2 regions of the Bifidobacterium sp. KRGSERBCFTRI genome follow, and region 2 is predicted to be linked to the other one. Evidence: riboswitches for the same ligand, from Rfam matches in the RefSeq annotation. Region 2 holds a riboswitch; the other holds the start of a gene.
What was found. Region 2 has a riboswitch for thiamine pyrophosphate ahead of OGI63_RS05180 (ECF transporter S component). Riboswitches for the same ligand answer to the same signal wherever they lie in the genome.
Positions count from the first base shown of each region.

Region 1: it holds a riboswitch for thiamine pyrophosphate, as region 2 does, so the genes downstream of both, thiS (sulfur carrier protein ThiS) here and OGI63_RS05180 (ECF transporter S component) in region 2, are expected to answer to the same signal.

Region 1 is NZ_CP109653.1:372,213-387,539, forward strand. It holds gene OGI63_RS01505 (ABC transporter permease) at 1-1,071, shown strand, start outside; gene OGI63_RS01510 (cation:proton antiporter) at 1,090-2,556, opposite strand; partial or broken gene OGI63_RS01515 (class C sortase) at 3,484-4,002, shown strand; gene OGI63_RS01520 (amino acid permease) at 4,226-5,794, shown strand; gene OGI63_RS01525 (thiazole synthase) at 5,975-6,889, opposite strand; gene thiF (sulfur carrier protein ThiS adenylyltransferase ThiF) at 7,040-7,753, opposite strand; gene thiS (sulfur carrier protein ThiS) at 7,806-8,000, opposite strand; TPP riboswitch at 8,229-8,332, opposite strand; gene OGI63_RS01540 (aldo/keto reductase) at 8,437-9,459, shown strand; gene OGI63_RS01545 (MarR family winged helix-turn-helix transcriptional regulator) at 9,643-10,134, shown strand; gene OGI63_RS01550 (ABC transporter ATP-binding protein) at 10,261-12,012, shown strand; gene OGI63_RS01555 (ABC transporter ATP-binding protein) at 12,024-13,865, shown strand; gene OGI63_RS01560 (aldo/keto reductase) at 14,036-15,016, shown strand; gene OGI63_RS01565 (FAD:protein FMN transferase) at 15,101-15,327, opposite strand, start outside.
Region 2 is NZ_CP109653.1:1,225,315-1,240,641, forward strand. It holds gene OGI63_RS05130 (DUF4191 domain-containing protein) at 1-269, opposite strand, end outside; gene OGI63_RS05135 (dihydrolipoyl dehydrogenase family protein) at 368-1,849, opposite strand; gene OGI63_RS05140 (DUF3043 domain-containing protein) at 2,070-2,678, opposite strand; gene OGI63_RS05145 (dipeptidase) at 2,789-4,156, shown strand; gene OGI63_RS05150 (sensor histidine kinase) at 4,359-5,516, shown strand; gene OGI63_RS05155 (hypothetical protein) at 5,535-5,975, opposite strand; gene OGI63_RS05160 (peptidoglycan-binding domain-containing protein) at 6,728-7,573, shown strand; partial or broken gene OGI63_RS05165 (ATP-binding cassette domain-containing protein) at 7,690-7,830, shown strand; gene OGI63_RS05170 (ATP-binding cassette domain-containing protein) at 7,976-9,220, shown strand; gene OGI63_RS05175 (hypothetical protein) at 9,256-9,399, shown strand; TPP riboswitch at 9,488-9,597, shown strand; gene OGI63_RS05180 (ECF transporter S component) at 9,635-10,255, shown strand; gene OGI63_RS05185 (ATP-binding cassette domain-containing protein) at 10,296-12,851, shown strand; gene OGI63_RS05190 (ABC transporter ATP-binding protein) at 12,934-13,653, opposite strand; gene OGI63_RS05195 (ABC transporter permease) at 13,691-15,070, opposite strand; gene OGI63_RS05200 (hypothetical protein) at 15,125-15,327, opposite strand, start outside.

The sequences.
Region 1 (15,327 bases), 850 kb from region 2:
CTGATGGTGGTTTCCGACGATTCGGGCGCGTCGGCGATGCGCACGAAAGTCGCGTCAGACGGGCGCGTCACGTCATCGCTTGACGTGCGCATAGAGTCGGGCGATTTGACGGTTGCGGGCAGTGGCGACGGTGACAGCGGCAAGGCCGGCAGCAGCGGCAGCGAAAGCATCCAGCTGGTCGCGGTGCCGGAAAAGCATCTGTCCGATTTGGGCGAAATGGTCACGTTGCAGCCGGTCTCGTCCGGCATACTGGGCACGTCCGGCGTCGGCAAAACCGGTTCGCTGAAACTCGATGACGATGGCGTGATCGTCGCGCAATCGGCGGCAAGCGCGCTGGGCGTCAAGGCCGGTTCCAAGGTGCGACTGACCAACGGTGACGGCGTGCAGGCGACGGCGAAGGTGAGCGCGGTGAATCGCAACCTCATCGGCTCGGATGTGTATGTAAGCGAAACCTACTACGCCAAGCTTTTCGACTCGAAAGACGCGAAGAACACCAAGAATTCCAAGAGTTCCGAGGATTCCGAGGCTCTGACGTGGAACGCCATGCTCGCCAAGCTTTCCGGCTCCGACACTTCGCAAACCGACTATGCGGAATCGCTCGAAGAGGACAGTTCGGTGATGAAGGCCGTAAGTTGCGCGCATATGGCCGACAGCTTCAAATTCGACCTCATGGGCGCGGTGGTGGCGCTGATCGTGGCGCTCGCCGGCGGTCTGGCGCTTGTGGTGCTGTTCACGCTCGCCAACACGAACGTGTCAGAACGCGTGCGCGAGATGGCCACGCTCAAGGTGCTTGGCTTCTTCGACCGCGAAGTGCACCATTACGTGAACCGTGAGATGATGATCCTCACCGTCATGGGCGTGATACTGGGTCTGCCGCTCGGCCGGCTCGTCGGCGGCATGCTGACGATGGCGCTCAACATGCCCTCGTTGTATTTCGAGGTGGAGGTCAAGCCGCTGAGCTACGTGATCGCGGCCGTGGCGACCATGGCCTTCGCGCTGCTCGTGCAGCTGTTCGTCAACCCCGTCCTCGACCGCATCGACCCCATCAGCTCCCTCAAGTCCGTGGAGTAGCGCTCCTCCGAAGCCCTCTCAGTTCTTCGGGTAGCGGTAGTTGTGGGGGAGTTGGGTGGTGAGCTGCGGGTTCAGGCCGAGTTCCTTGAGTTGGCGGTCGATTTCGAGGCGCGCACGTTCCACAAGTTCGGCGCGACGGCTGTCCAAACCGTTCAGCCCCTCCTGCTTTTCCAGCGATTCCAACGTCTCCGCCATACGCTTGAGCCGGTCCTGATGGTGCAGCAGCGCGCGTACCTGCGCATGTTCGCGTACGATCGTCCGCCAATCGGATGGCGTGTGCGCGATCTCCCGAACCGCGGTGACCGGATGTACGTCGGCCACCTGATATGTGATCGAGCCGAGCAGCGGCATCAGGAACACCGTGATCGCGCCGGCTGCGACCAGTGTCGACGCGGTGTCGCTTTGCATGGTGCCGACCTTCACCGCCAGCGACGTGACGGCGACGATGATCGGCAGCGCGGTCGTGCAATACAGGGCTACGGTGACGCGGTGATGCGATGACAGCGGATTCTTGCGTTTGTCGAGCGATAGCGCAAGATATACGGGCACCGCGCGAATCAGCATGAGCATGACGATGAACGCGACGAGCAGTGCGGGCCGTCCTGCCACGGCGCGCACGTTGATCGCGGCGCCTGACACCACGAAGAACACAGGAATAAGGAAGCCGTAGCCGACGCCTTCCAGTTTCATTTCCAGCGACTTGCTGCCGTCGGGGATGATGTAACGCAGGATGAAGCCTGCGGCGAACGCGCCGAGCACCGCGTCAAGTTCGAACAGTGCGGAAATGGTGACAAGGAAGATGAGCAGGAATGTGGTCAGTCGCATGAGCGTTTGCGATGACGTGTTCGCGTTTTCCGTAAGGAAACGGTACAGGCGATGGCCGGTTTTCAGTGCTTTCGTAGGTAGCATCGCGCACAGTAGGCAGATGGCGAGGAACGCGCCGAGCACGAGCATGGTCTGCCAGCCGGTTCGGGTGGATAGCAGGATGGCCATGGCGAGGATTGGGCCGAGTTCGCCCCACGTTCCGTACGAGATGATGGCGTCGCCGATGGGGGTGCCTTCGAGGTTGCGTTCCTTGAGAATCGGCATGAGCGTGCCGAGAGCGGTGGTGGTAAGTGCGATTACCGTGGCGATGCCGTTGATGCCTTGCTTGGTGAAGAACGGAAGGAATGTCACGACCAGCCAGGCGAGGCCTAGCGTGATTCCCCATGTAAGCAGTCCGACTTTGCCTTGATGTCCGGCGAGTCGTTTGGGGTCGATTTCGTAGCCGGCGAGCAGGAACAGGAACGCCATGCCGAGCTCGTTCAAGAGTTTCACGGCGTCGTTCACTTCGATTATGCCTAGTCCGTACGGGCCGAGCGTGGCTCCGGCGGCGAGCAGCAGTACGGTTTGTGGAATGAATCTTCCCGGAATCAGCTGCGCCACAATCGGGCTGACGGCCGCCACCGCCATGATGATAGTCAGGGAAACAAGCTCTTGCGTCATACCGTCGAGCCTAGTGAGCCATTGTGACCGGAGGTTGAAGAATGTGATTTCCGCTATCTGTGGCAGGTTTCTTCGGGGAAACCGACCTAGGGGGCATGATTCCTACCCCCCCTAGGTCTGGATTTGCTCAAGGGACCTGCCACACATAACGCAAATCGTTTTCTTGTGAAGGGCGAATCTGCCACATATAGCACGTTTCACGACATTAAGGGGGTCGGTCGCGTTTGCGAGGCGGCCAACCCCCGGTTCTCGTCCGCCGCGCGCACCGCCCGCCCGCCAAATGCTATCTAGCTTATAGATGACGGGTGGTTCGCCCCATTTGCCAGTTCGGGGGTATAAATCATACCCCCGAACCGCCTATTCTCGTCTAGCGCCCGCCATCTATAAGCGAAATACCTTTCCGCAAAGCCCCAAATCCGCCATCTATAAGCCAGATAGACCCATCAGTTTGACCATGGATAGACTCGGTTAGAGATGCTCTTGGCAAAAATGCCAATTTCGGCCTCCTGCAAGGGTTTTGCTGGGGCTAACCCGCGATTTGCATAAAACCTAACCCACGATTTGCGTAAGTCCTAACCCATGATTTGCGTAAAACGTGGTTCGCTCAGAGCTGTGGCCGGAGACCGTCCAAGTTCGACCGACATTATCGGAATCGTCAGGGAAGAAGGCACGCGGGCGGAGTGCAATATAATGTTCCCTATGGCTGGCAGTTCAAGGGGGCAAGACTGATGGCAGTTTTTCCGCATGGGAGCGCGCGGCGGGTCGAGAAGCGACGGTCCGCAGCAAATTAAGGACTTACGCGCCGACGATTTTTATGGCGATTCGCACGATGGCAACGACGGCTCGCGCGGTCCGCACGACACCACGCGCAACACCTGCACCTACACCCTCCCGACTTTCGCGGAGGCGACCGACGCGTCCGAAGCGATGCGCGAGCGTCGCGCGGATCGCAACAAGTCCATTGCCATGCGCGTGCTTGCGGCGGTGCTGATTCTTACCGCGCTCGGCATTGGCATGTTTCCGAGAGTGTTGCAATACCGTTCGGCGCGCGAGCTGGCGAGCACGTCGGCGCGTTCCGAAAAGCGCGTGGCGGGCTGGCCATACCCGCAGGCCGATGAGGCGTTCGCCGCGGCCAGGGAGTACAACAAGCGACTTGCCAAGTCGGGGCAGCCGGTGATTGGCGAGGCGAAGGATCCGCTCGCCGAACTGTATGACGATCCGCAGAATGCAGCCAACAACGCCAGCGCCGACGGCTCAGACAACTCCAGCGACTCCGCCAGCGCCAAAGACACGGAATATCAAAGCCTGCTCGACTCCGGCGATGGCGTGATGGGGGCCATCCGTATTCCGAAGATTTCCGTGAACCTGCCGGTTTACCACGGCACGTCCGAGCTGACGCTTGCGTCCGGCGCGGGTCACCTGTACGGCAGTAGCCTGCCGGTGGGCTCGACTCCGAAACCGCCATCAGCATCATCGGACAGCAGGCCCGCCGCATCGACGAGGTGCAGCGCGAAAACGAAGACCTCCGCGCCAAACTCGACGAGCTGACCGCCTAGCCCGCTCATTCTTCATCATGCCGGCTTCTGTTCCTCCCAACAGAGCCGGCAAGCGTCATCTGTCAGACAAAAGCGGGCGCATTGGGCGGTTCCCGCGGTAGGGTGTGACCATTATGACTTTAGGGAATACGAATACCGGGAAGGCCGGCACAAACACGCAAGCTGCCGACGCGTCTGACGCAACGCAGAACGCGCAAAGCACACAATCGCATATCAAATCCGTCGAAAGCCTCGACAAAGACAACGACATGGAACGCGGCCTGAAAAATCGCCATGTCCAATTCATCGCCATCGGCGGAACCATCGGCACTGGCCTGTTCCTCGGCTCCGGCAAATCGATTGCGCTGACCGGACCAAGCATCATCTTCGTGTACATCGGCGTGGGCCTCATCATGTTCCTGCTCATGCGCGCCATCGGCGAAATGATGTACAGCGACCCAAGCCAGCACACCTTCATCAACTTCATCACCCGCTACCTCGGCCGCGCGTGGGGCAAATTCGCCGGCTGGACGTACTGGATTGTGCTCATCCTGACCGGCATGACCGAAATCACGGCCGTCAGCACCTATTTCGTCACGTTCTTCGGCACGTTCGGCATTGACCTCAACGCGTGGAAATGGCTTATCGAACTGTGCTTCCTTGTGGCGCTCACCGGCATCAATCTCATTGCCGTGAAAGTGTTCGGCGAGGCGGAATTCTGGTTCTCCATGATCAAAATCACGCTGATTGTGGGTCTGATTGTCACCGCCGTGGTGATGCTGTTCCTCGGTTTCAGCTACCCGGCCACGCATATCGAAGGCGTGGACGGCACGGTTTCCGGTGCCACTGTGAGCCTTACGAACATTGCCGACGGCTTCCAGCTCGCGCCGAACGGCTGGATGAACTTCTTCATGAGCTTCCAGATGGTGTTCTTCGCCTACCAGCTCATCGAATTCGTGGGTGTGACCGTGTCCGAAACCCAGAACCCGCGCAAAGTGCTGCCGAAAGCCGTCAACGAGCTGATCATGCGCATCCTCATCTTCTACGTGGGCGCGCTCGTGGCCATCATGGCGATCGTGCCGTGGCGCAACTTCCACCAGAACGCGGACGGCTCGTTCGGCTCCCCGTTCATCATGGTGTTTAAGTACGCGGGCCTCGACTGGGCTGCCGCGCTCGTGTTCTTCGTGGTGATCACCGCAGCCGCGTCAGCGCTTAACTCGCTGATCTACTCGGCTGGACGCCATCTGTACCAGCTCGCGCAGGATTCCGAATCGCCCGCCATGCAGCGTCTCGGCGAAGTGTCGGACCGCAAGGTTCCGGCGAAGGCGATTATCGTGTCCGGCTGCATGATCCTGTTCTCCCCGCTGATCAACGCGATTCCGGGCGTTTCCGGCGCGTTCGTGCTGTTCGCCTCGGCCGCCAGCGCCGTCGTGATCTTCATTTACATTCTGACGATGCTTGCTCACCGCCGCTACCGTCAAAGCGCCGACTTTCTGCCGGACGGCTTCGTGATGCCGGCCTGGCAGGTGTGCGATTGGATTGCGGTCGCGTTCTACGTGGTCGTGTATGTCACGTTGTTCCTGTCTTCCGACACGCTCGGTTCCGCAGTCGCCGGCCTGGTCTGGTTTGTCGTGTTCGGTGGCTACTGCCTGCTGCACGAGCGGTTCCAGAACCGCGACCTGAAGGCGGCTCTAGGGAAGTAGACGTATTGCCTGTCGCTGCGGTATGCGTGGCATGCGCGTGTTGCGCTACGTGCCGCGCATCTGACGAAAGAGGGTCGGTGGAAACCTTGCGAAAATGTGCGTCTCCACCGACCCTCGTCGTGTAATCGCAATAAAACAGTGCGAAACGTTAGTGCACGAATCGTACGAAACCGACGCGAATCAGCCGATGTAGTCGGCCTCGTTCGTTGGGCTGGACGGCACGGCATGATCTTCCGTAACCTTGCCCAAGCCAGACAAATACGCTTCACGACCAGCTTCGATCGCCTTCTTGAACGCGCGTGCCATCAGCGGAATATTGCCGGCGGAAGCGATGGCCGTGTATGCCATCACCGCGTCCGCGCCCATTTCCATGGCTTCCGCAGCCTGGCTCGGACGGCCAATACCAGCGTCGATAATCACCGGAACATTGGAATTCTTGATAATCACTTCAATGAAATCGCGTGCACGCAGACCCTTATTCGAGCCGATCATCGCGCCAAGCGGCATCACGCAAGCCGCACCTGCGTCTTCAAGACGCTTCGCCGCAATCGGATCGGGGAACATGTACGGCATGACCACGAAGCCTTCTTTTGCCAGCTGTTTCGTGGCTTTGATGGTTTCCTCATTGTCGGGCAGCAGATACTTCGCCTCATGCTCGATCTCCACCTTCACGAAGTCCGTCTGGCACACTTCGCGCGCGAGACGGGCAATACGCACCGCTTCCTCTGCATTGCGTGCGCCGGACGTGTTCGGCAGCATGGTGATGCCCTTCGGAATGTAGTCGAGCAGGTTGTTTTCGGTGGTGCGGCAGCGGCGCAGCGCCATGGTGACGATCTGCGTGCCCGCGTTCTCGATGGTCGCCTTGATGAGGTTCAGGTCGTAACGGCCGGAACCGAGGATGAAACGGCTCGTGAACTTGTGCCCGCCGAGGATCAGCGGGTCGGCGTCGCCGGTGGCGATCTCGTCGTACGCATGAGCGTCCGGCTCCGGCAGGATCGCCGTGTTCGTGGTGGTGCCGACCAGCTCGTCGAGCGTGGCGTTCGGTGCGGCCGCGACGTCGGCGGCTGCGGTGGTGATGGTGTTTTCGGTGCTCATCGTCGGTTCCTTTCGTTGGGGTGTTTGTTGTTGTTGCGATTGCTGTGCTGCTGTTGTGTTGCCGTTGCGTCGCTGTTGTGTTGTGTGCAACGTGCGTTTGTAATCGCAATAAAAATTTCGATTACGGCAGTGGAGTAACGTAGCAGTGCGTCAGGCGTCTTCCTCGCCGAGGATCAGTCGCGTGATCATGTTCGCTTCGTGGCAGGCGACCACGCCCACGCGCGGCGCCATCAGGCCGGCACCCGGTACCGGAGCCGTCTCGCCATCGCCACAGAAGTAGAAGTTCTTCGAAACGCGACGCGTGCTCACCAGGTTGGAGCTGCGGAAGCCGGCCATGCCGGACGCGCTGACGAGCTTCTTGCCCGGCAGATTCTCCAGCACCGCGTTGACGAGCATCGTCTTGTTTTCCGGCACGTCGAACGCCTCGCAGATGATGTCCTCGTTTTCGAACAGCGTCGGCACGTTCTCGTCGGTCACCTTGACGGTGTCGATGGTGATGTCCGTGAACGGGTTGATTTGGCGCAGATTGCTGCGCAGCGCCTCCGTCTTGTACTGGCCGAGGTCCTTCAGGAAATACTGCTGGCGATTCAGGTTCGTCATATCCACGCGGTCGAAGTCGATCAAGTGCAGGTGGCCGACGCCGATGCGGGTCAGCGCCACCGCGATGGTGGAGCCGAGGCCGCCGCAGCCGCAGATGGCCACGTGCGCCGCGTCGAGCTTGTCCTGTGTGGCGGCCGTGTGACGGTCGAGCAGGGCTGCGCGGATCTCCTCGCGGCTGACCAAGGTGGCCGGGTCGGGCTGGTTGTCGAAAGCGTGCTGGCGGGCGTCGATCTGCGCCTGCGATGCGGATGGTTCAAAAGTCATGGTTGTTCTCGTATTCTCGTTTCCGTTCGTATGGTTTGTTTCGCTGCTGTGCTCAGCCGCCCTGCACGAACGTGACGATTTCCAACGTGTCGGTGCCCTTGAGCTGCGTCTGCGCACGCTGGGCGCGCGGCACGATCTCGCCGTTGAGCTCCACGGCCACGCGGTCGGCGCGCAGACCGCGCTGCTCCACTAGTTCGGCCACGGTGATCGGCGTGGCGACGTCCTCTTCCTTGCCGTTGATGATCATTTCGGTTCCCTTCTGTATGTCAGGCCCCACGAGTGCCGTTCCCGCCGAAACGGACGTTCAGAACTGCTTTGTGGGCTTCCGAGCGTCTGCTTCCGGTGAATCGGACATTCACGGTTGGTACGAAAAAAGGGTCGCCGAAGGAACCGTACCCTATGAGGTGGTGCGCCCCTCCGTGACCCTAATCACGCGATATTCGGTTATCGCGAACGGAAGATGAGATACGCCTTGCGGCGCGAACAACCCGTCTCCTTACGGCGGCATTACCCGCATCAAGTCCTCGGTCGAAGCTGTATGAGCTCCCTCTCAGCCTTTCGGCTCCCGTTCGGTTGTGCCTTTATCTTCGCGCAGGCGCCCGACAAGCTTGCGCCGGTTCACGTTGGGTTAGTCTTGATGTGAACATGTGCGAATCGGCTGCGTGCTTGCAAGGAAGGGGAAGATGATGATGAACGGTGAGTTGGCAGGATTTACGATTCCTCGGCTCGGCATGGGAACGATGGCTTTGGCGATTGAGGGGCGTCCGGATCGCGATACTGCGATTCGTACGATTCATGCCGGTTTGGACGCGGGTGTTCGCTATTTGGATACGGCTTGGTCGTATTATCTGCCGAGCGAGCCTGGCACTGGCACTGCGAAAGATTTGGGGTACGGCGAAAAGTTGGTGCGTGATGCGCTCGCTTCGTGGAATGGCCCCCGAGATGAAGTGCTGGTCGCCACGAAAACTGGCTATCGACGCACCATGGAGATCCCCGCTTTTGTTGCTCCTGTGTCCGATTCGCCAGAATCGGACACTCAGGGGCGGGATTCCGAGGGCTGCAGTCGTCGGCCTGGCGGGGAACGCCAGCATTTGCAGGCGGCGGGCAGTCAATACGGGTGGATGGCGGATTCGCGCCCCGAAACCATGATTCGTGACGCCAAGGAATCCGCGCTGCACTTGGGCGTCGATACGCTCGACCTGTTGTATTCGCACGGACCGGACCCGGAAGTGGCTTATGAGGACCAGGTCGGCGCGCTGAAGCAGCTGCTTAACGAGGGCGTGATCCGGTACGCGGGCATTTCCCGCGTGGACAACGCGCAGATCGACATCGCCCGCGAGATTCTCGGCGACAAGCTGATCGCCGTGCAGAACCAGTTCTCGCCCTCGCACCCCGACCCTGAGCATACGATGGAGCACTGCGCGGAACTTGGACTCGCGTTCGTGTGCTGGAGCCCCCTCGGCGGCTTCCTCGACGCGTTCGACCAGCGCGCGTACGACCCGTTCCGCACGGTCGCCGGCAACCACGGCTGCTCCTACCAGCGCGTGGTGCTCGCCTGGGAACTGAGCCGCTACGAGCGGTTGTTCACCATCCCCAGCGCCCGCAATCCGCAGGAAATCAACGATTCCTTCGCCGCCACCGAACTGACGCTCACGCAGGATGAGCTGGCGATGCTGAACGCCTCCGTCGACGCCCGTCGCGGCTGAATTCCGCGCAATACGTACGATTGGCCGCGCCCGATTCCGCACAATAATCGCGATTCGGGCCGCGGCCTTTTTCGTGCCTTCTGTAGCTTGCTCGCTGCAAAATCGCCCTGGGAATAACTTACACTGTAAAATGTTTACACTGTAAGATATTATGACGGCGATTGCGACGGAAGGAGGTGCCGCGTGGGCTTTGAAGAGGAACTGTTCCACGAATTGGCGACCAACACATGGGACAAACGCTCGCGCATGCAGCAGGAGATGGTGAAAGGCGCGAAGGGCGAACCCTTCGCCGTGCAGGAACTCTATAGGAAAGGCCCGCTGACGCCATCGCAGCTCGCCTCTTCAATGAAAACCACCACCGGACGCGTGTCTGCACTGTTGTCCGCACTGGAGAAAAAAGGCCAGATCACGCGCGAATCCGACCCTGACGATCGCCGTGTGGTGCACGTGAACCTTACCGAAGCCGGCAGGGAGCGCGCCGAACGTCAGCGCGAAAGCATGCGCGAGGCGATCTGCTGGATCTTCTCGCAAATGGGGGAGCGACGCGCGCGCGAATTCGTTGAGCTCACCGAGGAATTCACCACGTACATGTCGCTGTGCATGCCCGGCAAACCGCGCCCCACGGCGGACGAGGTCAAAGCCGCGTTCTCAGGAAACGCACAGGAAGACGCGTAGTATCTTACGCTGTAAATAATTCACAGTGTAAGTAATCGCAATCCAGTAATCGCAAAAACCGCGAAAAATCGCAAAAACTAATCGTAAGAAAACAAGCAAAACACAAAACAAGAGAAGGAACCAAGCATGCTTCGCATCGTACGATACCTCTCCAAAGCGGAGATCGGTCAGATGCTCGTCGCGCTGGTCAGCATCGTCGGTCAGATCTGGCTTGACCTGACCCTGCCGGACTACATGGCCGACATCACGCAGCTCGTCGAAACCCCCGGCAGCGAAATGCACGACATCTGGGTGGCCGGCGGCAAAATGCTGCTCGTCTCGCTCGGATCGGCGGCCTGCGCCGTCGTCACCGGCTTCATCGCCGCGCGCGTGGGCGCCTCGTTCAGCCAGCGCCTGCGTTCGCTTGAATTCAACAAGGTGGAAAGCTTCGGACCGGCGGAAATGAACCGTTTCTCCACCGCGTCGCTCATCACCCGCTCCACGAACGACATCACGCAGATCCAGATGTTCATCACCATGGGCCTCATGATGATCGTCAAAGCGCCGATCATGGCCGTGTGGGCCGTGTGCAAGATCGCAGGAAAGGGCTTCGATTGGACGCTCGCAACCGGCATCGCCGTGGCCATCCTGCTGGTGGTCATCGCCGTGCTCATGCACTTCGTCATGCCGAAGTTCAAGGCCATGCAGCGCCTGACCGACAACATCAACCTCGTGGCGCGCGAGAACCTCACCGGCCTGCGCGTGGTGCGCGCGTACAACGCCGAGGACTATCAGGAAGCCAAGTTCACCGAAGCCAACAAGGAACTCACCGAAACCCAGCTGTTCACCAACCGTGCCATGGCCATCATGATGCCGTTGATGAACACCATCATGAACGGCCTGATGCTCGCCGTCTACTGGATCGGCGCGTACCTCATCGACGCTGCCGAAGCCGTCGACAAGCTCACCACCTTCTCCAACATGGTGGTGTTCTCCAGCTACTCCATCCAGGTCATCATGAGCTTCCTGCTGCTGAGCATGGTGTTCGTGCTCTGGCCGCGCGCCGACGTGTCCGCGCAGCGCGTGCTCGAAGTCATCGACACCGAGCCGATGGTCACCGACGGCACGCAGGACGCGGGCAAGCCGGGCGAGGAAGGCGAAATCGAATTCCGCAATGTGAGCTTCGCCTACCCCGACTCGCGTCACGCCATGCTCGAAGGCGTCAATTTCAAGGCGAAGAAGGGTCAGACGGTGGCGTTCATCGGCTCGACCGGCTCCGGCAAATCGTCCCTCATCAACCTCGTGCCGCGTTTCTACGACGCCACGCAAGGCGAGGTGCTCGTCGACGGCGTCAACGTGCGCGACTACAAGCTGAAGGCGTTGCGCGACAAGATCGGCTACGTGCCGCAGCAGTCGTTCCTGTTCAAGGGAACGATCGCCAGCAACGTCGCGTACGGAGATACGGACCGCGACGACGACACCGTGCGCCGCGCATGCGACGTCGCGCAGGCGACGGAATTCATCGACAAAAAGCAGAAGAAGTACGATTCCGGCATTTCGCAGGGCGGTTCCAACGTTTCGGGCGGGCAGAAGCAGCGTCTGTCGATCGCACGCGCCGTCTACCGTCATCCGGAAATCCTGATCTTCGACGATTCCTTCTCCGCGCTCGACTTCAAAACCGACCGTGCCGTACGTGACGCGCTCGAAAAGGAAGCGAAGGATTCCACGAAACTCATCGTCGCGCAGCGCATCGGCACCATCATGAATGCCGACCGCATCATCGTGCTCGACGACGGCAAAGTGGTCGGCCAGGGCACGCACGAGGAACTGCTCGACACGTGCGAAGTGTATCGGCAGATCGCCGAATCGCAGTTGAGCGAAGACGAACTGAAGCGCTGAAAGGGGGAGACATGCCAAGAGGAATGGGACGCGGCCGTGGGGCCGTGGAAAAGCCGAAGGACTTCGGCGGAGTGATGAAGAAGCTCGTGAAATTCTGCAGCCGGTACATTCCGGTGATGATTCTCGCGCTGGTTCTGGGCGCTGCCGGCACGGTGTGCCAGATCATCGGCCCGGACAAGCTCAAGGACATGACCAACGAGATCACGAAGGGTCTGCCGGCCATGGTGCACGGCAAGCCCGTCATGAATTCGATCGATATGGACGCGGTGTCGCGCATCGCATGGCTGCTCGTCGCGCTGTACGTCGGGTACGCGCTGCTGAGCTACCTGCAAAGCTGGCTGATGGCCAACGTCACGCAACGCACGGCACAGCAGCTGCGTGAGGCGATCAGCCAGAAAATCAATCGCCTGCCGCTGAAATATTTCGACAAAGTCAGCTACGGCGACGTGCTGAGCCGCATCACCAACGACGTCGACGCGATCGGACAGACGCTCGGCCAGTCGGTCGGCTCGCTGATCACTTCGATCACGCTGTTCTTCGGCGCGCTCATCATGATGTTCTACAACAACGTGACCATGACGCTGTGCGCCATCGGCTCCGCGCTGCTCGGCCTGATCATCATGGGCGTGATCATGAAGGTGTCGCAGAAGTACTTCACCCGCCAGCAGGTGGCGCTCGGCGACGTCAACGGCCACGTCGAGGAAATGTACACCGGCCACACCGTGGTCAAGGCGTTCTGCGGCGAGGAACGCTCCATCGAGCAGTTCGAGAAGTACAACAACGACCTGTACGTGTCCGGCTGGAAAAGCCAGTTCCTGTCCGGCCTGATGATGCCGATTATGAACTTCGTCGGCAACTTCGGCTACGTGGTGGTGTGCGTGGTCGGCGCGGCGCTCGCCATGGACGGCAATATCGAATTCGGCGTGATCGTGGCGTTCATGATGTATATCCGCCTGTTCACGCAGCCGCTGTCCCAGTTCGCGCAGGCGTTCCAGAACCTGCAGCGCTGCGCGGCCGCATCCGAACGCGTCTTCGGCTTCCTTGAGGAGCCGGAACTGTCCGACGAAACCGGCAAGCAGGCGCTGCTCGGCGTCGGTGCGGACGGCAAGCCGCAGCCGGTGCGCGGCGACGTGGAATTCAGCCACGTGCGCTTCGGCTACGATGCGGACAAGACCATCATCAACGACTTCTCCGCGTCCGTGAAGGCCGGCCAGAAGGTGGCCATCGTCGGCCCGACCGGCGCCGGCAAGACCACGATGGTGAACCTGCTGATGCGCTTCTACGAGATTTCCGGTGGCACGATTTCGATCGACGGCATCGACACCAAGTCCGTGCCGCGTTGGAACGTGCACGACCAGTTCTCCATGGTGCTGCAGGACACGTGGGTGTTCCGTGGAACAGTGCGTGAAAACATCGCGTATTCGAAGAAGGACGTCACCGACGAGCAGATCGTGGCCGCATGCAAGGCCGTCGGCCTGCACCACTACATCATGTCGTTGCCGAACGGCTACGACACCGTGCTCGACGACAAGGCGTCGCTTTCCCAGGGCCAGCGCCAGCTGCTGACGATCGCCCGCGCGATGGTGGAGGACGCGCCGATCCTGATCCTCGACGAGGCCACCTCCTCGGTCGATACACGCACCGAGGAGCTGATCCAGAAGGCGATGGACGCGCTGACCGTGGGCCGCACGAGCTTCGTGATCGCGCACCGCCTGTCCACCATCCGCGACGCCGACATGATCCTGGTGATGAACGGCGGCGACATCGTGGAACGCGGCACGCACGAGGAACTGCTCGCCAAGGGCGGCTTCTACGCCGACATCTACAACAGCCAGTTCACGCTGGCCGAGTGAGGTTGGTGTGCTGACTCGCTAAAAAATCCGGAGGGACCACCCCTCCGGATTTTTGCGTTTTGGCTTCGGCATTTTTATTGTGTTGCGCTGACGGGACGGCGGATTTACCATTGAGGTGACTGACGTCAATCGATTGACGTATTTGAAAATCACAAAGAAAGTGGGCAGTCATGAAAAGCATCGAAATCGGCAAATCGGCAGTGGTCGCATCGCAGGCGGCGCTCGGCGTGATGCGCATGGACGCGCTGGATGCGGATGCTGCGGCAGAAGTCGTGCGTACGGCCGCCGAGCATGGAGTCAACTTCTTCGACACGGCGGACATCTACGGATTCAACGTCAACCGCGACCATGCCAGCTCGCGTGTGCTCGGCCGCGCGTGGAAGGACGCCGGGCTCAAGCGCGAGGACATCTTCCTGCAGACGAAGTTCGGTATCAACATCGACTTCAGCGACCCGAACAACGTGCACGCCACCCGCTACGACTTCTCCGCGAAGCACCTCATCACGCGACTCGACGAGGAACTGGAAGCGCTCGGCACTGACTACGTGGACTTCGCGCTCCTGCACAGGCCCGACACCCTGATGGAGGCCGAAGAAATCGTCGAAGCGTTCACCACCCTGCACAAGGCGGGCAAAGTGCGCCACTTCGGCGTGAGCAACGTGAACCCGTGGCAGGCGGAACTGCTGCAGTCCTGGCTCGGCGACGACCCGGCCATGAGGCTCGAGGCGAGCCAGCTGCAGTTCGGCCTGATGCACGCGCAGATGGTCAGCGACGAGCTGATGACCAACTCCGGCGCCGAAGGCATGGTCGTGGCCAACCATTCGGACGGCCTGCTGTCCTACTCGCGACTGCGCCACATGACCATCCAGGCGTGGAGCCCGTTCCAGTCCGGCACGGAATACGGCCCGTTCGTAGGCAACGAGCACTTCCCGGAGTTGAACAAGGCGCTGGACGAAAAGGCCGCCAAGTACGGTGTGAGCGCCAACGCCATCGCCACCGCATGGGTGCTCAGGCATCCGGCGAAGATCCAGATCGTGCTCGGCTCGATGAACCCCACCCGGCTGGGCGAAATGCTCGACGGCGCGGACATCGACCTCGACAAGCAGGATTGGTGGGACCTGTACGTGGCCGCCGGCAACCTCATTCCGTGAGTTTTGCTTGCGATTGGCCGGTTTGCGGTCTGCGATTGGCGGGCCGCCAACCGGCCAACCTGGCAATCAGTGACCGGTCGGCAATCAGAAGAAACGGCCGGGGAAACCGGCGCTGATGGTGGCGTGACGGTCGGCGTCCAACGTGGCGCAATCGAAAACAAAAACGCTGCGCAGTTCATTCGGGTCCGCAACGAACAGCGCCGTAGCCAACCCGTCCGCCACCGCAGTCGGATAGTCGCCAAATGACGCGGATTGCACTGCAACCCAGGCGGCTTCCGTTTGTTGCACGGGCAGGCCGTCGATGGCGTTGA
Region 2 (15,327 bases):
TACCCGACATTGTCGGCACGGCGGGTGAGCACGATCGTGAACAGCAGCAATCCAATCATCACGGCGAGAATCATCAGCGTGATCCACGAGACCCAACCCCAATGGAACACGATGCCGCAGATGATGCCCACGACGATCGGGGCGGCGAACACTGCGCCGGTGATCCATGGCAGCGCCTTGTCCTCGGCTGCCGTGAACTTGTAGATCGTGACGATCTGCTCGAACATTCCGCGTTTCTTTGGCTTCTCAGACTTCTCTTGCTGCGCCATGTATCCCTCTCTAGCTTGTTTCAACACGAATACGGGCAATGTATTTACTGTATCAGCATGCGCTGTCCCAATGTGACGGTTGCGTATCCGGCGAGGGGTCAGCGGGTGTGCAACGGTCGGCCATCGGCTTTGAGCAGCGTTTCCCCGAGCATCTCGCTGAAGGTCGGGTGCGGGTGAATGTTGCGCGCGGCAGCGCTCAATGGAACATGGTTGCCTATGATCTGCTGTGCCTCGGCGATCAGATCGCTGGCGTCGGGGGAGACGATATGCACGCCGAGCACATGAACGTCATCCGATTGATCTGCGGACTTCTTCCCGCTCACCACCGACACTGAACCGGATGCCCCGCTCATCAGCATGCGCGCGTTCGACATGACCGGGATGAGCGTTTCGGTTACGTCGACGAGCTCGGTGTCGGCCTTGGCTTCGCGCAGCGTGTAGCCGACGGAGGCGAATTCCGGGTTCGAGAACACAACGGTTGGGATCGTGTATTCGTCCACCGGGGAGGGATCGAGTCCGGCAATCGTTTCGGCCACCACATAGCCTTGTTGATATGCACGGTGTGCCAGTTGGTGCCCTGGGGTGATGTCGCCCAACGCCCACACATGTTCCCGGCTGGTGCGGCCGTAGGCATCCGTTTTCACCAAACCGTTCTCATCGAGCTCAATCGATGCCTTCGCGAACCATGCGCCGTCGGTATTCGGCACACGCCCGATGGCTGCGAGCGCCCACTCGGCGAATACCTCCTGCCCGTTGCCGTCTGCGTCCGTGTAATGCACGGTGACACCCAGATTCTCCCCAGTGTCGACCGCCGTGATGGCAGCGTTCGTCACGATCGTGATGCCCTGTCGCTTCAGTTCGCGCATCAGTATCTTCGCAGCCCGCCTGTCGGAGCGGGAGAGCACGATGTCGCCGCGCATGATGAGCGTGACGTCTGCTCCTGCGGAATTCCACATCGACGCGAATTCAAGCGCCGTGGCCCCCGAACCAATCACCACGGCGCTGTGTGGGAAGGAGTTGAGTGCCAGTGCTCTCGTCGAGTCGATGAGCACATGATTGAACGGCGCCACATCAAGCGGTTTCGGCCGTGAGCCGGTGGCGATCACCACATCGCCTGCGGTGACGTCGAGAGATTGCCCACCGTCCTTGAAATCGCCGTCTGCAGTGCGGATGCGGATCGTTTGCCCGCCCTGTGCCGGTCTCACATGGACATGGCCGTCCTCTACAACCGAGGCGATGCCCTGCACCATATGAACGCCGCGGAAGGTGAGCAGCGCGAGCAGTCCGTCGCGCATCGTCGAGACCGTGCCATCGCGGAACGCACGCAGTTTGCCGAAGTCGATTTCCTGCAGCTCGCAGTCTATGCCGATCTGTTCGCCGCGATGTATCGTGTCAATGGTGCGCGTTGCCGTGATGAGTGCCTTCGACGGAATGCACCCGCGGTTGAGGCATGTGCCACCCACCACATCGTCGCGTTCCACCAACAGCACTGATTTGCCCAGTTCCGCCGAGCGCAGCGCCACTGTGTAGCCGCCGGGGCCTGCGCCGATAATTACCACGTCGTAATGTTCACTCGTCATACGCTTCGTTCCTGTTTCGTTTGTTCCCATGCACGGCGACATTGGCCGTCATGCACGCTGCATACAGATTACTCGCCCAGCCCGCATGCCACAAGAGTGCAACAGGTGCTTCGGGGGATCTCTTTGGAAAACACTTTCCGTGGGCATGTGCAAGGCTGGTCGTAATGAAGGAGGGGAACGCATTGCGTTCCCCTCCTTGTATGTCTCGGATAGGGTGCGACTACTCCGGGAAATGCCCGCGCTTGGCATAGCGTGGTTTGGGCAGGCGCCAGCGGCGGAACTGGATGGAACGGCTCCACGCATAGGATCCGGTGCGCATGCCGCGTGCCACCGACTGCTCGCCGTACTTGGCGATGAGCAGTTTCTTGAGCTTGCGCCACATCACCACCTCGTCGATGACGATGGCGAACAGGTACAGGTATAGCAATGTCATGATGATAATCGACACGAGCGGTGACGGGAAGATCACGGTGAAGATGACCGAGGCGACGAGCATGACCAATGCGACGGGAATGAAGTATTCGCCGATGTTGAAACGCGCATCGATGTAGTCGCGGGTGTATATGCGCCATGGCAGGCGTTCGGCCTTCGGCATGTTGTTGAGGTCGCCGGTGCGCATCGCCTCGTACTCGCGGTTTTCACGCTCGCGCAGCTTCTGCTTGGCGAGCTTGCGCTGCTCCTTGGTGTTCTCGGGAACCAATGGGCGCAGATTCCTTGCCTCGGCATCCTTGCGCTTGGGGGTGGGGCGTCCCTTGCCCACGGTCGGCTCCGCAGGGGCCTGAGCCACGTCCTGCTTGCTTTCCGTCTCTTTCTTCTTGAACAAAGCCATAATCTGCTAGGGTACGGGCAACTCTCGACGCGAAATCGTGGGGAAAGCCGATTACAATGGCGTTGCGGAACCGGATTTCACACAATTTGGAATCCTCGGAAAGGACGGACATGATTTTGACAGCAGATCAGATTCGCGCACGCGTGGACGCCGATTGGCCGCAGATTCTGGGCGTGGTGGAGGACCGCATCGCATTGCGTCCCATCTCCGCGCATGGCATCAATGGGGAGCATATGCGCAAATCGGCGGAATATGTGGCGAACAAGCTTCGCGAGGTGGGCGTGGACGCCAAGGCTGTGCAGGCGCGTGACAAGGACGGCAATCCGAGCGCATGGGAGGTGATCGGCTCTCTGGAAGTCAATCCGAACGCCCCGACCGTGCTGTTGTACGCCCACCATGACGTGCAGCCTGTGCCCGACGAGAAGGAATGGGATACCGCACCCTTTGAGGCCACATTGAAGGGTGACAGGCTTTATGGCCGCGGCGCCTGCGATGACGCTGGTGGCATCGCGATCCACTACGGGGCGCTCAGGGCTCTGGGCGACCAGCTTGGCGTGAACATCAAGGTGTTCATCGAAGGTGAGGAGGAGATGGGTTCGGCGAGTTTCATCCCGTTCATCGAAGCACATCACGACGAATTCGACTCAGATGTGATCATCGTCGCCGATTCTGGCAACTGGGCGCCGGATGTGCCGTCGCTCACCACGAGCTTGCGTGGCAACGCCACCTGCGACGTGCATGTAAAGGTGCTCGGGCATCCGGTGCATTCGGGACAGTACGGAGGCCCGGTGCTCGACGCGAACACACTGGCCTCGATGCTCATCGCGAAGATGTATGACGAGAAGGGCGAACTGGCAATCCCGGGGCTTATGGAGGGCGAGCCGATCGGCGGCCTGCAGCGCGATCTGGATGAGGCCGACATGCGTGCGGCCGCCGGCGTGGTCGACTCGTTCACGTTGGTGGGCACCGGTTCGCTGGCGTCACGGTTGTGGACGAAGCCGAGCGCCACGGTGATCGGCTTCGACGCCCACCCCGTCAAGGACTCATTCAATGTGATCAGCCCCGAAACCACATTCCGGGTGAGCCTGCGCGTGGCGCCGCAACAGGACCCGCACGTGGCCATGGACGCGATGGTGGACTTCTTCGAGAAGAACGCGCCCTTCGGCGCCGAGGTGCACGTCGAACCGTTGGAAGCCGGTATGGGCTGGGCCATGAACCCAGACTGCGAGGCCACGCAGGACGCGCTCACATCGCTCAAGGAGGCTTTCGGCATCGACCCGGTGAACAAGGGGGAGGGTGGCTCCATCCCGTTCATTCCCGAACTGCAGAAGATTTTCCCCGACGCGCAGGTGTTGGTCACCGGCCCGGAGGACCCGATTTCGAACGCGCACAGCCCCAACGAATCCGTGAGCGTGTCAGGGTTGAGGAAGGACGTCGTTGCCGAGGCGCTGCTCCTTGATAAACTGGGCAGAGCATAAGTCCATGCCCTGTAGCGGCAAATGAGAGGAGACGCCATGTCGGTTGTATCAGCGGTGGTTTCGGTGTTGTTCGCAGCCTCGACGCAGGTCGGGTCACCGGTGTGCGCCGACATGGTCTGGTCTTCCCGGGTCAATGTTCTCCTAGCGACCACAACGACCACAATGGCCGCAATGGCCACAAGGGAGTGCCCTGCTTGGATGCATGCGTTGGGTTGGTGCTGATGCATCTGGTTGCACCATGCAGAAACGCCTGAAGAACATCGCCCACCCATTCCTCGCATTCATCATCGCGGCATTCTCCTTGGTCTTCGAATGCGATGTCTGGTTGTTCACACCACCAAAACAATGGTGGTTCATCAGTGTACTTATGCTTGCGCAGGCGCTCGCCATCAGCTGCTACTGGTCACCGGTCTGGTGTTCGGTCGCACTGCTTCTGCTCAATGGCGTAGGCGAATACGCCATTTCGGGGTATGCGCAGTTCACATCGTACTTCATGTTCCTGGCCGTGATACTGATCTGCTACAAGACGTCCAATCGCATCGCCGCGGCACTATGCCTGCTGATGATGTCGTACACCTGCCTAGAAACGATGATTCGACCAGGATCGTTCACCGGCTACGGGTGCCTGGCGTTCTGCATGATCTATGCCGTGGCGTCGACGATCGGCCGATACATGGCATGGGAGCAGCGACGGATGGAGCGCATGCGTGAGAGCGTGATGGTCGAAAGCCGCCTCAGGCAACTCGAGGCAAACCAGTATCTGGCCGCATATCTGCACGACGCATTGTCTCAGGAGTTGGCGCTCATCTCGATGGAGACGCAGCTGCACGCCGTCGACAAGAGCGTGCCCGACGAGGAACGCTGGCGGCGTGTGTCCGATTACACGCAGAACGCACTCGCGGACCTTCGCGGCATCATCACCCAACTGCGCGGCGACGGCGACTTCAAAAAGAATGGCGACGAGCCGGAGAATGTGGTGGCGCTGTTGCGGCGGGAGGCCGCCGCAGGTGACAGGCTGCTGCATGACCATGGATTCTCCGGCGAGACCGTGTTGGAATCGGCACAGGATGCAAACATGCATTCGTCGGAACTTTGCGGCCTGTTGAGCCTCATCTGTCATGAGCTCTATACGAACATGCTCAAGCATGCCGAGACCGCACGCCCATACCACGTCTCGATCTCGCTGTCTTCATCGCACGTATGCATCCGCTACGCCAATGGTATCGGCGAGCAGTCGGTGGCCGGCGGTGGCAACGGTTTGCGCTCGCTGCAATCGCTCATCACCTCGATGGGCGGCGACTTCTCGCATGATGCCGACGATGGTGGATGGAGCGGCACCGTCGAGATCCCGTTGCAGTAAGGGAGGGAAGTTTGAGAGTCACCCGAATGGCTTCCAAGCCTCCAATCTGGTCTGCAGCAGCGGGGATTTGTCCGATGCAAGGCAGGTGAGCATGGCGCTGTCATTCAAATCGAAGCTGAACCAATCGTCAGGCACGCTACCTGCCTTGGTGCCGTTCATATACGCCTCGAATTGCAGCCAATACTTGTTGATCGTGTAATCCTTGGGCATCAGATTCCCGCGGTGGAGGCAATCGATCAGCGCCACCTCCGGATCTCCGTAGAATTCGGGATTGCCCAGCTGGGTTTGATGCCCCAGGTCTATGGCAGAAACATGCAGATCCTTGCATTCGTCTATGTCCTCGTCCAATTTCCGGCTCTGCGCGTCAGACAGGCCTTCGGAGGAAACGCAGATGGGTGCGAAATATACTCCGTTGCTCTGGTTCTGCGGCGGCTTGGTGTACCCCGCTCCATTAGGCATTGCCTATAGGATTCCCACGCCGTGCTGTATGCCGCATACGGGATCTTCCCATCATGTTGCAACGCGGTGCGCAGCACTTTCTTCTGAGATTCGCCATACTGTCTATTGTTCAACATTGAGTCGATAAAATCTGTTGTACTACTTGCGAACTTGCCCGTGTCGGCCCCCGCCATGCTGTCGTCGGTCTTGGAGACATTCCCCGAGCAGGCTGATATGCTCAGGACACATGCGATGACGGCGATCAAAGATGGTATGCTGCGTGTTCTCTTCATTCATGCCCCTTTGCAGAACGGAAAGCCAAACACGATGCATCAACTATGGCCGATGTTCGGCTTCCCAAGGTGGTAAAGATGTCTATCGCAACGCTTTGATACGTGTCAGAACAAGCAAATGCCCATCCTAAGTCTCTCCACCATGAAGCACCCGATATGCGTGCCACAATCTGCGTGTTTTGTTGAGAAACGCCGTGGCGCGTCTTAGGAGGATAGTGGTGCGCCGCATTCGAAACCACATCAACAAAACGTGTAGACAGGTTGCGAAACGGAGACAAACCATGTAAGGCTGAAATCAGGCCATATCGACGAGGATGTGAGGAAACATGAAGCAGAAGGGGACAAGGCCACGCCGCGAACAGACCCGCGGTCGCAGTACCGCAGTGGTATGGGTGCTGCTCGCCGCCATCACCGCGGCCGCGCTCACGACAGGGGGCATGCGCGCTCTGGCTGCCCGATCGGGCTCCCACGATGCTCGGTATGCCTCATACCGTCGAATCGGCGCCTGCAAGCTCGCAGGAGTATTCCGGCACGCAACAGGTGAATGTGGTGCCCACCATCGCGGCCGACCGGCAGCTGCCCGGTAATGCCACCGGAACCGTGACCGAGAACTGGATGGCCGGCGAGCTGCGCTCCGGGTCTCGCGCCTATCAGGTGAACGACCGCACGGTAGTCGCTCTGCACACCGCAACACCGCTCTACCGCGACCTCAAGGTGGGCGACCGCGGCGAGGATGTGCGCTCGCTCAACGACGAACTGTCACGGCTCGGATACGACAGCGTGCCGCAATCCGGTGAATACAACCGGAACACCGGCAATGGCTGGCGCCAGCTCATGGTGGACGCCGGAAATTCGGATGGCGCTGGCGAAGACGACATGAACCTGCGGCTGTCGGACACGATGTGGATTCCCCCGGATTCGGTGAAGGTGCAGGGGTGGAGCGCCACTCGGGGCAGCGCGGTGCAGGCGGGAGCGCCGTTGGGCACCGTGCCGGGAGGGCTAGTGAGACTGGCGATCCGCGGTGGCAAACCTTCCGATGAAGGGCGCCCGCTCACGGTATTCGGCGTGGCTGCCCCGTTGGCGCCCGGTACCACCGACATCACGGACGGCGAACTGCTGCAGCGGATTGCAGCCACCGAAGGTTACCAAGGCAAGAGCGCTGAGGAACGCGCCGCCGGCATGGACCCAGCTCACGCTCAACAAGGCGATCCAGACCCTACGCGTGCCGGTCGGTTCGGTGTTCGGCATCAATGGGACCTCGGCATGCATCGCCACCGGCACGTTCGACAATCCCCATGTCGTACCGGTGCGCATCATCACCAGTGAACTCGGTGCGTCGCTGGTGCAGCCGTCGAGTGGTGGAGGAGAGGGCGTCGATCGCGTGCTGATTGGACCGCGCCTGGGTACCCTGCGCTGCTCGTGAACGTGGGGAGGTGAATGTGATGAGACTGGTGGTGCATGATCTGGGTCATAGATTTCCAGGCACCGATCTATTGTTCGAGCATCTTGATTTCAGTGTGGAACCGGGAACGACAGCCGCAATCTGCGGGCCGTCCGGTTGTGGGAAGTCCACGTTGCTGTCGATTCTGGCGGGCTGGGAGAAACCATATGCAGGCAGCGTGGAACGCGAGGGCATCGCAAGAACCGGCTGGGTGTTCCAGAACCCGGTGGGTGTGGCGCAACGCACCGCGCTCGATCACGTGGTGTTCCCGCTGCTCGCCAAAGGGCATGGACCGGCGGCAGACACAACCGCAGGCATTGGAAGCCATGAGGTTGTTCGATTTGGATTATGCGGCAGACCGTCGGTTCAGCGAATTGTCGGGCGGCGAGGCACAGCGTCTCATGCTGGCGCGGGCCGTATGCTCGAGACCCGACATGCTGCTCGTGGACGAGCCCACAGCTCAGCTCGACACGAGGACCGCGCATTCGGTGAGCCATGTGCTTGGCAACCTCGCGAACCAGGGCATGATCGTGCTGGTGGCGACGCATGACCCCGACACGAGGGACGCCTGCGCGCGTAATAGATCTGGCTTGCTATGCGCCCGCGGAGGACGAGGGAGAGTCGGCATGGGGCTCAGGTCAATATTCTCGGAGGCGATACGCAACATCGGCAGCGGTACGGCGCATGCCCTCGCGCTGTTCCTCGTAGTGCTGCTGGGCGGGGTGCTGCTGGGCGGCTATGAGGCCTACACTGTGGTGGCCATGGAGTGTGAGTCGCTGACGCGGGTGCGTGCCGTGGCCGATGTGGATTCGGTGATCGGCGGAACTGTCGACGGCAGCGCCTGCGACCGATTGACGCGAACCACCGACGGTGCAATTACGCAGGCTGGCGCCATGCGTGCCGGCGGCGAGATCACTGCATTGTCGACACCGAACAACGCATTGCAATCGTATGAGGTCACGCCAGGCATGTTGTCGCTGGTCGCCTCGAATGGAACCACCACTGACTCAATCGACATGTCGGGCATATGGGTGCCCACGGAAGTGGCGCGCGATTTTGGATTGACAATCGGTTCGACGCTGAGTACGAGCCATGGCGAGGCGATGGTTGCTGGGATCTATTCATGGCCCAATGATGGGCGTGATACACGGTTTGCCTATACGTTCTTGGTGCCCCGTGCGGCATCTCAGGGTACGTACAACGAATGCTGGGTGAGGCAATGGCCTCGGTCTGGGGCGGCGAGCAACCTGCTGTATTCCACGCTGGGGGTAGGCGAGGGGTCGGGGCAGGCTGGCGTGACCTCCCTCGACAAGGGATTTGACTCGCATTACGACCCATATGCCACGTATATGGGGCGTGTGACACATTGGATTCCCTACCTGTCCATACTCATCGGCGTGGTCATCGGTGTGCTTGCGGTGCGTGTACGGCGACTGGAATACGCCGCCGCGCTGCATTCGGGGAGTCGAAGCCGGCGCTGCTGCTCGGCATCTGCACGGAGGTGCTCGTCTGGGCCGGATTGGGAGCATTGAGCGCATGCGCGTTGATTTGTGCGTATTGTGCGCGCATGGCCATTGGTGACGTTGCGTCGGTGATGCTCGCCTCCTGCCGGGCGCCATTGGCCATGTGCTCCGGAACGTTCGTCGGCGCCATCGCCATGGAGATGACGGCGCGCCAATCGCAATTGTTCCTCTTGTTCAAGCGACGCTGAATGAGATGACGGTAGTCGCATCGCACCCAGGCTGTGCGCCCACATTGTGAGGGAACGTGCGGCGTCGGTCAGCGGTGTGCATTAGACTCGGCATCGACACGGGAGCTGGTGCAAAGCACCGGCTGAGAGAGGGTAACCTCGACCGATTGAACGTGAATCCGGGCAATGCCGGCGCACGGACGTCGCTCTACACCCGTGCCTGTATTCAAATAGGGAATTGAGAAAGGCACACATCATGTCAGCTTCTGTCATCGAAGCGAAACCGGTCCTCAAATGGCGTGTGGTCGATATCGCTGTCGCCTCGGTCATCGGCGTGGCTTCCGCGCTCATCTATTGGTTCGTGGCATTCGCCACAGCGGCACCGTGGTCGCTGCTCGAAGGCGTGGTGCCCGGGCTCGCCGGTATTTTCAACGGTCTGTGGCTGTTCGCCGGACCGCTCGCCGCAATCATCGTGCGCAAGCCGGGCGCCGCGCTCTATGCGGAGATCGTCGCCGGCGTGCTCGAGGCACTCATGGGCAACATGTGGGGAGGTGTCGAAACCTTCCTCATCGCATTGGTTCAGGGTCTGTTCGCTGAGATTGCGTTCGCCGTCTTCGCCTACAAAAAATGGAACCTCGGCGTCACCGTGCTCTCCGGCGCGTTGAGCGGCGTGGGTTGCTGGGGGTATTCGTTCTTCACCCACCTGCAGGCCATCGATCTGGGCGGCTCCTACGGCGTCGTGTATTTGATCACCACCGTGCTTTCCGGCGCGCTCGTCGCCGGCGTGGTCATGTGGTACCTGTATCTTGGCATCGCCAGAACCGGAGCGCTCGACCAGTTCGCATCGGGCCGTGCCGTGCGCGGCGCCAAGCATTGAGCTCAGCACCACAACTCTGAGGAATACCGGAAAGCACGTTATGACCACTGTGAAATCCGCCTGCGTGGAACCCACGACGGGCATCGCCCTGCAATTCGACCATTGGGGCTACCGTCATGCCTCGCGCAAGCATTTCGCGGTGCGCGGCCTGGATCTCAAGATTCATGCCGGTGAGCATGTGCTGCTCCTTGGAGCTTCCGGCATAGGCAAATCCACCATTCTCGAGGGGGCTGCCGGTCTGCTCGGTGACGAGACCGGGCAGACCGACGCATCCCGAGTGAACAATGCGGCGGAGGGAGAGCCTCCGGTTGCAGTGGAGGACGCCGACGGCGGCATCACCGAGGGGGCCATCCGAGTTGGTGGCATCGAGGTGCATGCCGCGCGCGGCAAGGTCGGGCTGGTGCTGCAGGATCCGGATGCACAGGCGATCTTCCAACGACTGGGGGATAACGTGGTGTTCGGGCCGGAGAATCTCAACGTGCCGCGTGATCTCGCATGGCAACGTGTAGATGAGGCCCTCAATGCCGTTGGTCTGGCCGGTGTACAGCTCGACCGTTCGGTCATGCACCTGTCGGGCGGCCAAATGCAAAGGCTCGCCCTCGCCGGTGCACTCGCCATGCGCCCGGAGGTGCTGCTGCTCGACGAACCAACAGCCAATCTCGATCCCGATGGCGTGGTGCAGGTGGTCGGCGCGGTGGATGACGTGCTCCGGCAGACGCATGCGACGATGGTGCTTGTGGAGCACCGCGCCGACCGGTGGATCGACATGATCGACCGTGTGGTGGTGCTCGGTCTCGAGCGCACCGACGACACCCGGCAGGTCGGCAACAGCGGCGAGGAGAGCGAGATCGCCCGCACGAACTTCCGAAACACCGTGGTCGTGGCGGATGGCACACCTGACGAGGTGTTCCACAACACCGACATCGACTTCAACGAACTCGGAATCTGGGTGCCGGAGCGGTATCGTACAGCAGAGGACGAGATCACGCGCATCCACACGGTGGATGAGCCCGAATATGCTCCACAGACAGGTCTGCCCGAAGTGCTGCTCTCCACGAAGGAGCTCGGCATCGGACGTGACGGCAACGCCATCGCCGAACACATTAACCTGGACTTCCACCCAGGTCAGATCACCGCACTCGTGGGGGCGAATGGGGCAGGGAAATCCACGTTGTCGCTCACGCTGGCGGGATTGCTCAAACCGGTGGAGGGTGAGGTCATCGCCCATGACGGGCTCGCAGGCGAACTCGACAAGGTGTGGCCCATCGACTGGACGTCACGTCAGCTTGCCTCGCGCATATCCTACGTGTTCCAGAACCCCGAGCACCAATTCGCCTGTTCGAGCGTGCTCGACGAGGTCATGCTCGGCCCACTGCGCACGGGAATGGCTGAGGAGCAGGCGCGCGCACGGGGCATGGACCTGCTCAGGAGATTCCATCTCGACCAATACGCGCACGTCAACCCGTACACGTTGTCCGGTGGCGAGAAACGCAGACTCACCGTCGCCTCCGCACTCGCCTCCGCACCGAAGGTGCTGCTGTTCGACGAACCGACCTTCGGACAGGACAGACGTACCTGGATGCAGATTGTGCGGCTGATCCACGATTTGCGTTCCGACGGCGTGAGCATCGTCGTCGTCACCCACGACCGTGAGCTCGTCACCGCATTGGGCGCACGGGTGGTGGAGCTCGTGCCGACCCGCAATCCGCAGGGCCTTGGCGACGACGTTGCTGCGACCATCGCCGCTCGTCTGGCATCGCCCCAGGATGCGGTGGATACCACACTTGTGCCGGTCAGCCAAGTGAACGAGCGTGTGGAGGAGGCCAAACCGGCGAGCCGTTCGCGGTTCCTTGCCTCAATCAATCCCGTATACCGCCTGTTTGGAGCATTCCTCGCCTCGCTGCCGTTGCTGGCCAGTCTGGACTGGGTTTCGGCAAGCGTGGCGCTCGGCTTGGAGTTCGTGGTGCTCATGGCCATCGGCTTCACGCCGTGGCGCATCGTGCGTTCCACCTGGCCCATCTTCATCGGTGCGCCCGGCTCGGCCCTTGCCGTGCTGCTGTATGGCAAGTCCGGCGGCGACACCTGGTGGCAATGGGGGTGGGTGAACATCACCGACCGATCCGCCGAGCTTGCGTTGGCCACTGCGCTGCGCATTCTCGCGATAGGTATTCCGGCCATCATCGCGGTGCTCGGCATCGATGCGACCGATCTGGCGGATGGCTTCAGCCAGATCCTGCATCTGCCGGACCGTTTCGTATATGGCGGTTTGGCGGGCATGAGACTGTTCTCGGTGCTGCAGGACGACTGGACCGCGCTCACCGCCTCCCGCCGTTCGCGAGGTCTCGGCGACGACAGTGCGGTGGCATCGTTCTTCCCGCAATCCTTCGCATTGCTTGTGCTCTCGATTCGCCGTTCCACCACCCTGGCGGTTGCGATGCAGGCGCGCGGGTTCGGCGGCACCGCACCACGAAGCCATGCGCGCATGAGCCATGTGCATGCCCGCGACTATTGGTTCCTTGCCGGATGCCTGCTCATCCCAGTCATTGCATTAGCAAGTGCGGCATTCGCCGGCACCTTCAGCTTCATGGGGAATTGACGCACTGCTATTCTCGCGATTCCGCAGGGAGTAGGCAAAGACCGCGCGGCGCATGTCGTGCGGTCTTCGCATATTTCAGATCTCAATCACGCTTGCTCAATTGGAATACGCGGTCGGATCGTTCGGCAATCTGGGGTGAATGCGTCACGATGATCACGCATTTGTTCTGCTCATGCGCGAGTTCAATAAAGATGCGCATGATGTCGTCCTGCGTGGCAGGGTCGAGATTGCCGGTCGGCTCGTCGGCGATCACCACTTGCGGGTTCGTGCTCAATGCGCGGGCAATTGCCACGCGCTGCTGTTCGCCACCCGACAGATGCAGGATGCGCTCGTTTGCATACCGTTCGGGCAAATGCACCTGCTTGAGCAGATCGAGTGCAATGTCGCGCTTCGGCCTGTCGAATCTCTTGCCGCTCGCGTCCATCGTGAGCATGATATTCTCAAGCACGGTGAGGCCGGGCAGCAGATTGAAACTCTGGAAGATCACGCCGATGTCGCGGCTGCGGTAGCAGTACCGGTCCATCTTCGCCAGATTGTGCCCCTCGAACAGCACCTCGCCGCCGGTGGGTGTGGTCAATCCGCTGATGAGCGACAGCAGCGTGGTTTTGCCGGCGCCTGACGGGCCGACGATCGCAGTCACCGACCCGCTGGGGAAGGTGTAATTGATGTCGGAGAGCACATTGCGTCCTCCTTTGGCGTAGGCATAGCTCACATCCTTGAGCTGCAGAATCGGCACGGACGTCTCGCCGTCCGCCATGGCGCTATGTGTGGTGGGTGTTTCGGTTTCGGTATGCATGGTCATCGATGTTCCATTCTGTTAGGTGTGTGGGGATTCCCGTTCATGAACGGTCTGCGAGAATCTGCAGTGGCTCGTAGCGCATCACGAATATCGCCGCGGTGAGGGAAGCGAGAAGCGTGAGCGCCGATCCGATGAGCAACATCCATCCGATGGTCGCCCAGCTCACCGTCGCATTCACCTGTTTAATCGCATTCGATGCGTGCTGCAGGCCTTGCGGCATGCCGCTTTGAGGCTGCTTCCCCTCGTTCGGTACCGCGGATTCGCCCTGGGTATTGTCGGTATTCGGTTTCGCGGACTGAGCGTTGCCGTCCGGTGCTGCGCCGGGGGCACCTTGCATATCGCGTCCGAACTGTGCTCGCCGGGATTCCTGCTGTGATTGTTGCGAAGCCACCTGCGAGGAGAGCAGCGCATCCGATACCGGCACGGAGGTCGCCGCCCCTATTCCGGTTCCGACGATGAGTCCGATGAGTACAACGGTGAGCAGCTCGACTGCGAACTGTGCGGCCACCTTCCACTTCTTCACGCCGATGGCGGTGAGCACGCCGATCTCGTATTTGCGCTCGCGAATGTTGAAGATCGTGAGGATCACCAGTACAACCGCACCCACTGAAAGCACGACGATGAGCATCGTCCTTGCGAATTTGGAAAGATTGTCGATGGGCACGAGTGACTGCCCGTACTGTTCGACGTCCATCGATGAGACGGTGTAGTCGTCCGAGAGTCCCGCTTTCCTCACATCCTCGGTGAATCTGTCGTAGTCCGCCTTGCCGTCGAAGACGTATGTGAAGCTCAACTGTGCGGCGGAGGTCTCACGCGTATTGCCCTTCGAATCGGTGATGCTCAGGGTTTTCGTGCTGTCGAGACCGATCTTGCCGAGTGTGGCGGCGGACATATAGATTGCGTTGGCGGCGTCATTCGCGCTCGACGCCATGGGGCCGCCCATCGGCATGTTCGATTCCTGCGTGTTCGAATAGATGCCCGCCACGGTGAACGTGTAGGTCTTCTTCGAATCGGAGATGTTGGCGAGTTTGAACGTGCTGCCAACCTTGAGATTGTTCGCGTCGGCAAGCGTCTTCGAGACGAGCACAGGATTTCCGTCGGAAGCATCATAATCGAACGCTTTGCCGGAGTTCATGGTGAACGAGCCGTTCGGTGCGTTCACCAGTGCCTCGTCGCTGGAGAAGCCCACCAACGAGAAGTCGCCTGTGGTCATGGCCGGGCCGCCGTTCTGACCGCCCATGTCCCGCGGCATGTCATTCGGCATGGCGCCCTCGGTTCCGGCTCCTGCGGTCCCGGTATCGGTTCTTGAATTGGCGTTGTCTGAGGATTCCTGCGAGGAACCGTTGTTCGTGTCGACCGCTTCGATTCCTCCGTCCACTGCAGCTGCGGAACTCGTCTCGATGTAATACGAGCTGCTCACGCCGTACTCGGATTTCGCGTACTGTTCATAGTCGCCGAGCGTGAGTTGCTTCTCCTACGTGGCCTTGCCGAAACTGCCCATATCAGGCTTCTGCCCGGAGGAGTTCGCGGATTGCATGATCTTGTTTCGGTCCAGCGAGATCTGCGCGCCGATCGTCGTGTTCTCCAACGCAGAGGCACGGGCGCGTTGTGCCGCCTGAACAATGGCGAAGCCGATCGTCGAAGCGGCGGCGATGATCGTCGCCACGATGATGATCA